Regions from separate parts of the Pseudomonas sp. GW821-FHT01D09 genome, predicted to be linked through region 2. Evidence: predicted binding sites of a transcription regulator. Region 2 holds the regulator's gene; each other region holds the start of a gene.
What was found. Region 2 encodes sigma-54, which starts transcription at its own class of promoters, with help from an activator protein. Its sites were predicted from a motif close to ANTGGCATNNANNTTGCTNT; they were not measured.
Positions count from the first base shown of each region.

Region 1: a site for sigma-54 is predicted at 1,652-1,671, ahead of AC07W7_RS12830 (circularly permuted type 2 ATP-grasp protein). Genes of this name have one in related genera too.
Region 3: a site for sigma-54 is predicted at 1,692-1,711, ahead of glnA (glutamate--ammonia ligase). Genes of this name have one in related genera too.

Region 1 is NZ_JBWKWY010000011.1:61,304-64,536, reverse strand. It holds gene AC07W7_RS12845 (START domain-containing protein) at 1-351, shown strand, start outside; gene AC07W7_RS12840 (hypothetical protein) at 453-689, shown strand; gene AC07W7_RS12835 (ribonuclease E inhibitor RraB) at 900-1,241, shown strand; gene AC07W7_RS12830 (circularly permuted type 2 ATP-grasp protein) at 1,705-3,114, shown strand; gene AC07W7_RS12825 (alpha-E domain-containing protein) at 3,119-3,233, shown strand, end outside.
Region 2 is NZ_JBWKWY010000033.1:39,514-42,746, forward strand. It holds gene rapZ (RNase adapter RapZ) at 1-185, opposite strand, end outside; gene ptsN (PTS IIA-like nitrogen regulatory protein PtsN) at 188-652, opposite strand; gene hpf (ribosome hibernation-promoting factor, HPF/YfiA family) at 665-970, opposite strand; gene AC07W7_RS22670 (RNA polymerase factor sigma-54) at 1,046-2,539, opposite strand; gene lptB (LPS export ABC transporter ATP-binding protein) at 2,724-3,233, opposite strand, start outside.
Region 3 is NZ_JBWKWY010000003.1:120,061-123,293, forward strand. It holds gene AC07W7_RS04980 (class I SAM-dependent methyltransferase) at 1-41, shown strand, start outside; gene glnA (glutamate--ammonia ligase) at 186-1,592, opposite strand; gene thiI (tRNA uracil 4-sulfurtransferase ThiI) at 1,926-3,233, shown strand, end outside.

The sequences.
Region 1 (3,233 bases), on a different contig from region 2:
GACCAAAAGGGTGACGAGAGTTGGACCTATACCCAATTCAACGCACCCTTCCCGGTAACGGATCGTGACTCCTACATCCATGTCACTACCACCGTGGGCGGCGATGGCAGTGTGACCCGCAAACTGCAAGGTGTGCCCACCTACAAGCCAGAAGAGAAAGGTTATGTGCGCGTAGCCAAGGTCGATGGCTTCTGGAAACTGGTGCCCAAAGGCCCTAACCAGACCGAAGTGACCTACCAGGTCCATACCGAGCCAGGTGGCAGCGTGCCCTCCGTCTTGGCCAACAAGTTTGTGGTCGATGCGCCCTTCAACACCTTGAAGGCCCTCAAGGCACTTGCCGAGAAACCATAAGCGCACCGAGCTGTGCCTCCTGCCTTGAGTGGAACGATCACCGCGCCCCCAAGGTCCAGATAGAGGTAAGCCCATCCATGGGCTTTATCGAGGAGGCACTGATGCAAAACTGGCAAGTTACCTTCGTTGACGATCACGGCGTGCAATCGGTAGAGCAGTTTGCCTTTGAGCAAAAGCCTAGCCTCGAAGATGCAGCGCAGATGATTCGCGCCAAATTGCTGCCCATTCCCGCCAAGCTGGACCTCAATGACCTGGACGGCCGGATCGCCGAACCGACGGTCAAAAGCCTCAAGGATCAGAACAGTATCCAGATCCTCGATATTTCTCCCGCCACCTGAATATTCCCTGACGGTCGTTAAAGCGCTGCTGGTGGAGGTGATAGCTTCGCGCTACTCTGCAAGAGAGATCAGCGAATGAATCGCTAAGGTCTGGTCTTGTCAGCTACATGCTTGTTTTCCTGCGGCGATGTCATTGCCGTCTACCTGCGCCGTTCACGCGCAGGCCTGGGAAGCACGGAAAGTCTATCCATTGGTTGAGGAGGACGTTTCATGAGCACAGCCTATCAAGAAGACATCAGCACCCACGTGTTACGCCGCATGAAAGAGGGCGGCTTCGACTTCTCACGTTTCCACCCCATCGAGTTCTACGCCATTTTCCCGGATGAGGAGCATGCGCGTCGGGCGGCGGGTCGGTTTCGTGGGGAGTCGATCAATGCCCAGGTCAGTGCACGGGATGACGGTGCCTGGTTCCTGGAGTTGAGCAAGGTCATGTTCGCCACCTATGACGGTATCGGTGATTTCGAGCAGGACTTCGAGGCGGTAGTCGAGCCCTTGGGCGGGATTATCGAGGGATGGGGCGTAAAGCACGAGGTTCGTGGGTTACCCATGTAGACACATGATCAATAAAGCAGCGTATCGGCTGACCCTCGGGTCGGCCGATTTTGTTTGTGGCGGCGCAAAGTACTTGGAACTTATTGCGAAAAATCCTCCACCAAAAAAAAGCCACCCGAGCAGGGTGGCCAAAAGGGAAGACCGGAAAGAAGGGGGAACCGGTCGGTACTTGCACTTACAAATTACCGACCGGGATAGGTTGATGCTGTAGGACGAATCCTGTTCAGCGCATGGGAGTGATTATCCGCAGGGTTTATCGGGCAGTGAAATCAACTCTGACTATGCTGGTGATAGGCAACGCCTGCGTCTGTTTGAAGCGAGCATGGCGAAGCGGGGATGGTGGCTGCACCAGGACGGTGCGGCGCTGTCTTGGGTTATATCCAACTGATTGATACTTAAGTGTTTATGCCGCTGGCACGGGCCTTGCGACAGTCCGTTGCGTCCGGGTGACAAGGAGTTCGGCATGATCCGCACTTATTACGATGAAATGTACGATGAGGCTGGCCAGGTCCGGCCGCACTATCGCGAGTTTGCCCGCTGGCTGGAGCAAACCCCGCCGGAACTGCTGGCCCAGCGTCGGCGTGAAGCCGATTTGCTGTTTCACCGCGCCGGTATCACCTTCACCCTGTACGGCGACGAACAGGGTACCGAGCGCCTGATTCCCTTCGATACCATCCCGCGCAGCATTCCCGCCAGTGAATGGCGAGTGGTCGAACGTGGCTGCATCCAGCGGGTCAAGGCATTGAACCTGTTCCTCGCGGACCTGTACCACGACCAGCGGATTATCAAGGCCGGGATCATTCCTGCCGAGCAAGTGCTGGCCAACGAGCAATACCAGTTGGCGATGCAGGGTCTGGACCTGCACCGAGATATCTATTCCCACGTCTCGGGTGTCGACCTCGTACGGGATGGCGACGGCACGTACTACGTGCTGGAAGACAACCTGCGCACCCCCAGCGGTGTGAGCTACATGCTCGAAGACCGCAAGATGATGATGCGCCTGTTCCCCGAGCTGTTCGCCGCCCAGCGCATCGCGCCGATCGATCATTACCCCAACCTGTTGCTCGACACCCTGAAAAGCGCCAGCCCGCTGGACAACCCCAGCGTGGTGGTGCTGACGCCCGGGCGCTTCAACAGCGCGTTCTTTGAACATGCCTTCCTCGCCCGGGAAATGGGGGTAGAGCTGGTGGAAGGCGCCGACCTGTTCGTGCGTGACGACCGCGTATTCATGCGCACCACCGACGGGCCGAAGGCGGTGGATGTGATCTACCGCCGCCTCGACGATGCCTACCTCGACCCGCTGGCCTTCAACCCGGCGTCGATGCTCGGCGTGCCGGGCCTGCTGGCCGCCTACCGCTCGGGCAACGTGGTGCTGGCCAATGCCATTGGCACCGGGGTGGCGGATGACAAGTCGGTGTATCCCTTCGTTACCGACATGATCCGTTTTTACCTGGATGAAGAGCCGATCCTCAAGAATGTTCCGACGTTCCAGTGTCGCAAGCCTGACGAGCTGTCCCATGTGCTGGCGAACCTGCCCGAGCTGGTGGTCAAGGAAACCCAGGGTTCCGGTGGCTACGGCATGCTGGTTGGCCCGGCCGCCAGCGCTGCCGAGATCGAAGCCTTTCGGGCGCGGATCAAGGCCAAGCCCCATGCCTACATCGCCCAGCCGACCCTGTGCCTGTCGACGTGCCCGACCTTTGTCGAAAACGGCATCGCCCCCCGGCATATCGACCTGCGGCCGTTTGTCCTGTCCGGCAAGGAAACCCGTGTGGTGCCGGGCGGGCTGACCCGCGTGGCGCTGCGTGAAGGCTCGCTGGTGGTCAACTCGTCCCAGGGCGGCGGCACCAAAGACACCTGGGTGGTCGAGGAATGAAACCATGTTGAGCAGAACTGCCTCGGATTTATATTGGATGTCGCGCTATCTGGAGCGCGCGGAAAACCTCGCGCGCATGCTGGATGTCAGCTATTCACTGTCGCTGATGCCCCAGGATG
Region 2 (3,233 bases):
CGCGCGTCGATCGACACCGCCACCAGCGGTTGGGCGAGCTCGGTATGGATCAACGCACGTTCGGCCAGCTCGGGCAGCAGGCCGGCCGGCAAGTTGTCGATGCAATAGAAGCCACTGTCCTCAAGCACATTGAGGGCCGTACTTTTACCCGAGCCGGAACGCCCGCTGACGATGATCAGACGCATGATTACTGCCCGCTTTGCTCATCCAGAACCACCTGATACAGCGCTTCATTACTGCTGGCGCTGCGCAGTTTCTTACGTACTTCTTCACGGTCGAGCATGCTGGCGATCTGCCGGAGCAGCTCCAGGTGTGCATCGGTGGCGGCTTCCGGGACCAGCAAGACAAACAGCAGGTCAACCGGGGCGCCATCGATGGCGTCGAAATCTATGGGCGCCTCCAGGTGCAACAGGGCGCTTATCGGTGCGTCGCAGCCTTTGAGGCGGCAGTGAGGAATCGCGATGCCGTTGCCAAAACCGGTCGAACCGAGTTTTTCACGGGCTATCAGGGCATCGAAGACATCTTGCATTTCCAGGTCAGGCACTTGGCGGCTGATCAGGTTGGCAATTTGTTCGAGGGCTTTCTTTTTACTGCCGCCCGGCACGTTCACAAGGGAACGGCCGGGGGTCAGGATGGTTTCAAGTCGAATCATGGGTGGGGAGTGTTAGCGGCCTGTGCCTTGAAGAAGGCTCTGCTGCTTTTCCTTATGCTTTTTGATTTGGCGATCCAGCTTGTCGGTCAGGTCGTCAATGGCGGCATACATGTCTGAATGCTCTGCATTGGCGACTACTTCCCCGCCGGGTATACGCAAGGTGGCTTCGATTTTCTGCTTTAGCTTTTCGACAGACATGATGACTTGCACATTGGTGATCTTGTCGAAATGCCCCTCAATCCGTTTGAGTTTTTCGCTGATGTAGGCGCGCAGCGGTTCGGTCACTTCCAGTTGGTGTCCACTGATATTGACTTGCATACAGCTTCTCCTTCGTTGCCAGTGCATAAAGCGGCGGGTAGGAATACCCGCCACTGGAACGCTGTGGCCTGCCCGTCACATCAACCGCTTACGCTCGCTGGAAGGCGCGATCCCAAGGGACTCGCGGTACTTGGCGACGGTTCGACGGGCGACCTGAATGCCTTGTGCCTCCAGTAAACCAGCGATCTTGCTGTCACTCAACGGCTTTTTCTGATTTTCCGCGGCAACCAGTTTTTTGATGATCGCGCGGATCGCCGTGGACGAGCATTCGCCGCCTTCGGAGGTGCTGACGTGGCTGGAGAAAAAGTATTTCAGCTCATAGATACCGCGCGGGGTATGCATGAATTTCTGGGTGGTGACCCGGGAAATGGTCGATTCATGCATGCCGACGGCTTCGGCAATGTCATGCAGCACCAGCGGCTTCATTGCCTCGTCGCCGTATTCCAGGAAGCCGCGCTGATGCTCGACGATCTGGGTGGCCACTTTCATCAGGGTCTCGTTGCGGCTTTGCAGGCTCTTGATGAACCAGCGCGCTTCCTGCAACTGGTTGCGCATGAAGGTGTTGTCGGCACTGGTATCGGCCCGGCGCACGAAACCTGCGTATTGCGGGTTGACCCGCAGGCGCGGCACCGATTCCTGGTTCAGTTCCACCAGCCAGCGCTCGTTGTCCTTGCGCACGATTACGTCGGGGACGACGTATTCGGCTTCGCTGGACTCGATTTGCGAACCGGGACGCGGGTTGAGGCTCTGGACCAGTTCGATGATCTGGCGCAGGTCATCTTCCTTGAGCTTCATCCGGCGCATCAACTGGCTGTAGTCGCGGCTGCCCAGCAGGTCGATGTAGTCGGTGACCAGGCGTTGGGCCTCGGCCAGCCAGGGGGTCTTGGCGGGCAGCTGGCGCAGTTGCAGCAACAGGCACTCGCTGAGGTTGCGCGCACCAATGCCGGCGGGCTCGAACTGCTGGATGCGGTGCAGGACCGCTTCGATTTCGTCCAGCTCGATATCCAGTTCCGGGTCAAAGGCCTCGAGGATTTCCTCAAGGGTCTCGTCCAGGTAGCCCTGATTATTGATGCAGTCGATCAGGGTCACGGCGATCAGGCGATCGGTGTCGGACATCGGGGCAAGGTTCAGTTGCCACAGCAAGTGGCTCTGCAGGCTTTCACCGACGGAGGTGCGGGTGGTGAAGTCCCACTCGTCATCGTCGTTGCTGGGCAGGCTGCTGGCGCTGGTCTGGTAGACATCTTCCCAGGCCGTATCCACCGGCAGTTCATTGGGAATGCGCTCGTTCCACTCGCCTTCTTCCAGGTTATCCACCGTGGGTGCGGTTTCCTGGTAGGACGGTTCCTGGACGTCGGCGTTGGGTTTTTGCTCGATGTTGTCGGCCAGTGGATCGGCATTGTCGAAGTCGTCGCCTTCTTCCTGGCGTTCGAGCATCGGGTTGGACTCCAGGGCCTCCTGGATTTCCTGTTGCAGGTCCAGGGTCGACAATTGGAGCAGGCGGATGGCCTGTTGCAGCTGCGGTGTCATCGTCAGCTGCTGGCCCATTCTCAGGACTAGCGATGGTTTCATGGCAGGGGCTTAACACCTTATTCGCCGGCGCAATGCGCCATCCACGACAGGGCGCGTGAGCGCCAAACATAAGCAAATTATATGCCTGATATCGGGGGCTTTGCCTAGAGCGCGGTAACAATAAAAATAATAAGGTTTTTATTGACTCCCGCGCCTGATGGCGAATGTCCTGACATCCCAGTGTTTACAGGCGGAACTCGTGCCCCAGGTACACTTCCTTGACCAGTTCGTTGGCCAGGATGGTGGCGGAGTCGCCTTCGGCAATCAGTTGGCCGTCGTTGACGATATACGCGGTTTCGCAGATATCCAGGGTCTCACGCACGTTGTGGTCGGTGATCAACACGCCGATCCCCTTGGCCTTGAGGTGATGGATGATCTGCTTGATGTCGCCTACCGAAATCGGGTCGACACCGGCGAAGGGTTCGTCCAGCAGGATGAACTTCGGTGCCGTGGCCAGGGCGCGGGCGATTTCCACACGACGACGCTCGCCGCCGGACAGGCTCATGCCGAGGTTGTCGCGGATGTGGTTGATGTGGAACTCCTGCAGCAGGCTTTCCAGTTCCTGGCGGCGTCCATCGCGATCCAGTTCCTTGCGGGTTTCAAGGATCGCCATGATGTTGTCGGACACTGACAGTTTGCGGAAGATCGATGCCTCCTGGGGGAGATAGCCGATACCCGCCCGTGCACGACCGTG
Region 3 (3,233 bases), on a different contig from region 2:
CCCGACCTGCGCTGCCCGCGTTGTTCGAGCTCAAGCCTTAACGCCAGCCCAATCCTGGTGTGAGCGAGACCTGCTCACTCACACCAAGGATCGCCCACAGGTATTTTGAACAAAAAAATAGCCCTCGAAACGAGGGCTATTTTAGTGGGGCTTGGTGTCACGCCACGTCAAGCAGCGCTACCGGATCAGCAGCTGTAGTACAGCTCGTATTCCAGTGGGTGTACGAAGGTGCGGACCTTGATTTCTTCTTCGCTTTTCAGGGCGATGTAGGCATCGATAAAGTCGTCGCTGAACACACCGCCTTTGGTCAGGAACGCACGGCCCTTGTCCAGCTCTTCCAGGGCTTCTTTCAGGCTGCCGCACACTTGTGGGATCTCTTTGGCCTCTTCAGGCGGCAGGTCGTACAAGTTCTTGTCGGCGGCGTCGCCTGGGTGGATCTTGTTCTGGATGCCGTCCAGGCCAGCCATCAGCAGTGCAGCAAAGCCCAGGTACGGGTTGGCGGCTGGGTCCGGGAAACGTGCTTCGATACGGCGAGCGCGAGGGCTGGACACGTAAGGAATACGGATCGACGCGGAACGGTTGCGTGCCGAGTAGGCCAGCATGACCGGCGCTTCAAAACCTGGCACCAGACGCTTGTAGGAGTTGGTCGACGGGTTGGTGAAACCGTTCAGGGCCTTACCGTGCTTGATGATACCGCCGATGAAGTACAGGGCGGTGTCGGACAGGCCGGCATAACCTTCGCCGGCGAAGGTGTTCTTGCCATCTTTGGCGATGGACAAGTGAACGTGCATCCCCGAACCGTTATCGCCGTACAGAGGCTTGGGCATAAAGGTCGCGGTACGGCCGTAGGCTACGGCCACGTTGTGTACGCAGTACTTGAGGGTCTGTACTTCGTCAGCCTTGGCCACCAGGGTGTTGAACTTCACACCGATTTCGTTCTGGCCGGCAGTCGCCACTTCGTGGTGGTGAACTTCGATGACCAGGCCCATGTCTTCCATGGCGTTGCACATGGAGGTACGGATTTCGTGGTCGTGGTCGAACGGTGGCACCGGGAAGTAGCCGCCTTTGACGCCTGGACGGTGGCCATGGTTGCCGCCTTCCACGTCCTGGTCGGACATCCACGAACCCTGGTCGGAGAAGATCTTGAACATGGAGCCGGAGATGTCGGACTTGAACTTCACTTGGTCAAAGATGAAGAACTCAGGCTCAGGACCCACGAATACGGTGTCACCGATACCGGTGGACTTCAGGTATTCCTCGGCACGCTTGGCGATCGCACGTGGGTCGCGGTCGTAGCCTTGCATGGTCGAAGGCTCGATCACGTCGCAGACGATGATCAGGGTCGGCTCTTCGGTGAACGGGTCGAGTACGGCGGTGGAGTCGTCCGGCATCAGGATCATGTCGGAGGCTTCGATGCCTTTCCAGCCGGCAATGGAGGAACCGTCGAACATTTTGCCTTCTTCAAAGAAGGCGTCATCCAGCGCGTCGCGAGCCGGCATGGTCACGTGGTGCTGAGTGCCTTTGGTGTCCGTGAAGCGCAGATCAATCCATTTAACGTCATGATCTTTGATGAGTTGAACCGACTTCGACATAGTGTCCTCCGGGTGGCTTCGGGCTGGGGTAGTGGAGTAGCCCTTAGAATGTGGGTGATGCCGGCGCGGATAGTCCGCCATGGCAACCTGCCTCACAAGAGAGCAAATTACATGCCAGTGCCCCGACATGGGTTTTTTGCCTCAAAATGGCCCCTATAACGGTGCAAATCGTTAAAGCGGCAAAAAATACGCACTGCAATGTAGCGTAGCTCTTTATTAATGCACCTATTTGGTGCGCTATACGCCGTTTGTATATTAACTGGTTAAACCTTGAGCGATTTCCGCTATAATCCGCGCCCCCCTTTTTCGGCTGGCCCTGTGCGCGCTGTTTCCATGAAATTAATCGTTAAAGTCTTTCCCGAGATCACCATCAAGAGCCGACCGGTACGGATGCGTTTCATCCGTCAGTTGGCCAAGAATATCCGCGCCGTGCTCCGTGACCTGGACCCGGCCGTGGTGGTGAATGGTGTGTGGGACAATCTCGAGCTGGAAACCCGCGTTACCGACCCTAAGGCCTTGAAAGATATGACCGAGCGCCTGAGCTGCATGCCGGGCATCGCGCATTTCCTGCAGGTGGACGAGTACCCCCTGGGCGACTTCGACGACATCACGCAAAAATGCAAACTGCACTTTGGCAGCAGCCTTGAAGGCAAGATTTTTTCGGTGCGTTGCAAGCGTGCCGGCAAGCACCCGTTCAGCTCCATGGACGTCGAGAAATACGTCGGCAGCAAGCTGCGTCGCGAGTGCGGCGCCGCTGGAATTTCGCTGAAAGAGCCGCAAATTGAAGTGCGCATCGAAATTCGCGACCAACGGTTGTTTGTGATCCACAGTCAGCACAACAGCATCGGCGGCTACCCGCTGGGGGCGCTGGAGCAGACCCTGGTGCTGATGTCCGGCGGTTTCGACTCCACCGTGGCGGCCTACCAGATCATGCGCCGTGGCCTGATGAGTCACTTCTGCTTCTTTAACCTGGGCGGGCGTGCACACGAATTGGGCGTGATGGAAGTCGCGCACTATATCTGGAAGAAGTACGGCAGTTCCCAGCGCGTGCTGTTTGTCAGCGTACCGTTCGAGGAAGTCCTGGGAGAAATTCTCGGAAAAGTCGATAACGGTCATATGGGCGTCGTATTGAAGCGTATGATGTTGCGTGCAGCGTCGAAAATCGCCGACCGCCTGCAAATCGAAGCGCTGGTGACCGGCGAGGCGATTTCCCAGGTCTCCAGCCAGACCCTGCCGAACCTGTCCGTGATCGACTGCGTGACCGACAAGCTGGTATTGCGCCCGCTGATCGCCAGCCACAAGCAGGACATCATCGACCTGGCCAACGAAATCGGCACCGCTGATTTCGCCAAGCACATGCCAGAGTACTGCGGGGTCATCTCGGTGAACCCCAAGACCCATGCCAAGCGCCACCGCGTGGAGCATGAAGAGAAAGAATTCGACATGGCGATTCTGGAGCGAGCGCTCGAGAACGCCAAACTGGTGCCGATCGATCGGGTCATCGACGAGTTGGGCCAGGATGTGCAGATCGAAGAAGTCAGCGAAGCCCTGGCCGGCCAGATCGTCATCGACATCCGTCACCCGGATGCCGCTTGCGACGAGCCGCTGGAAATCGCTGGCATCGACGTGCAAGCGCTGCCG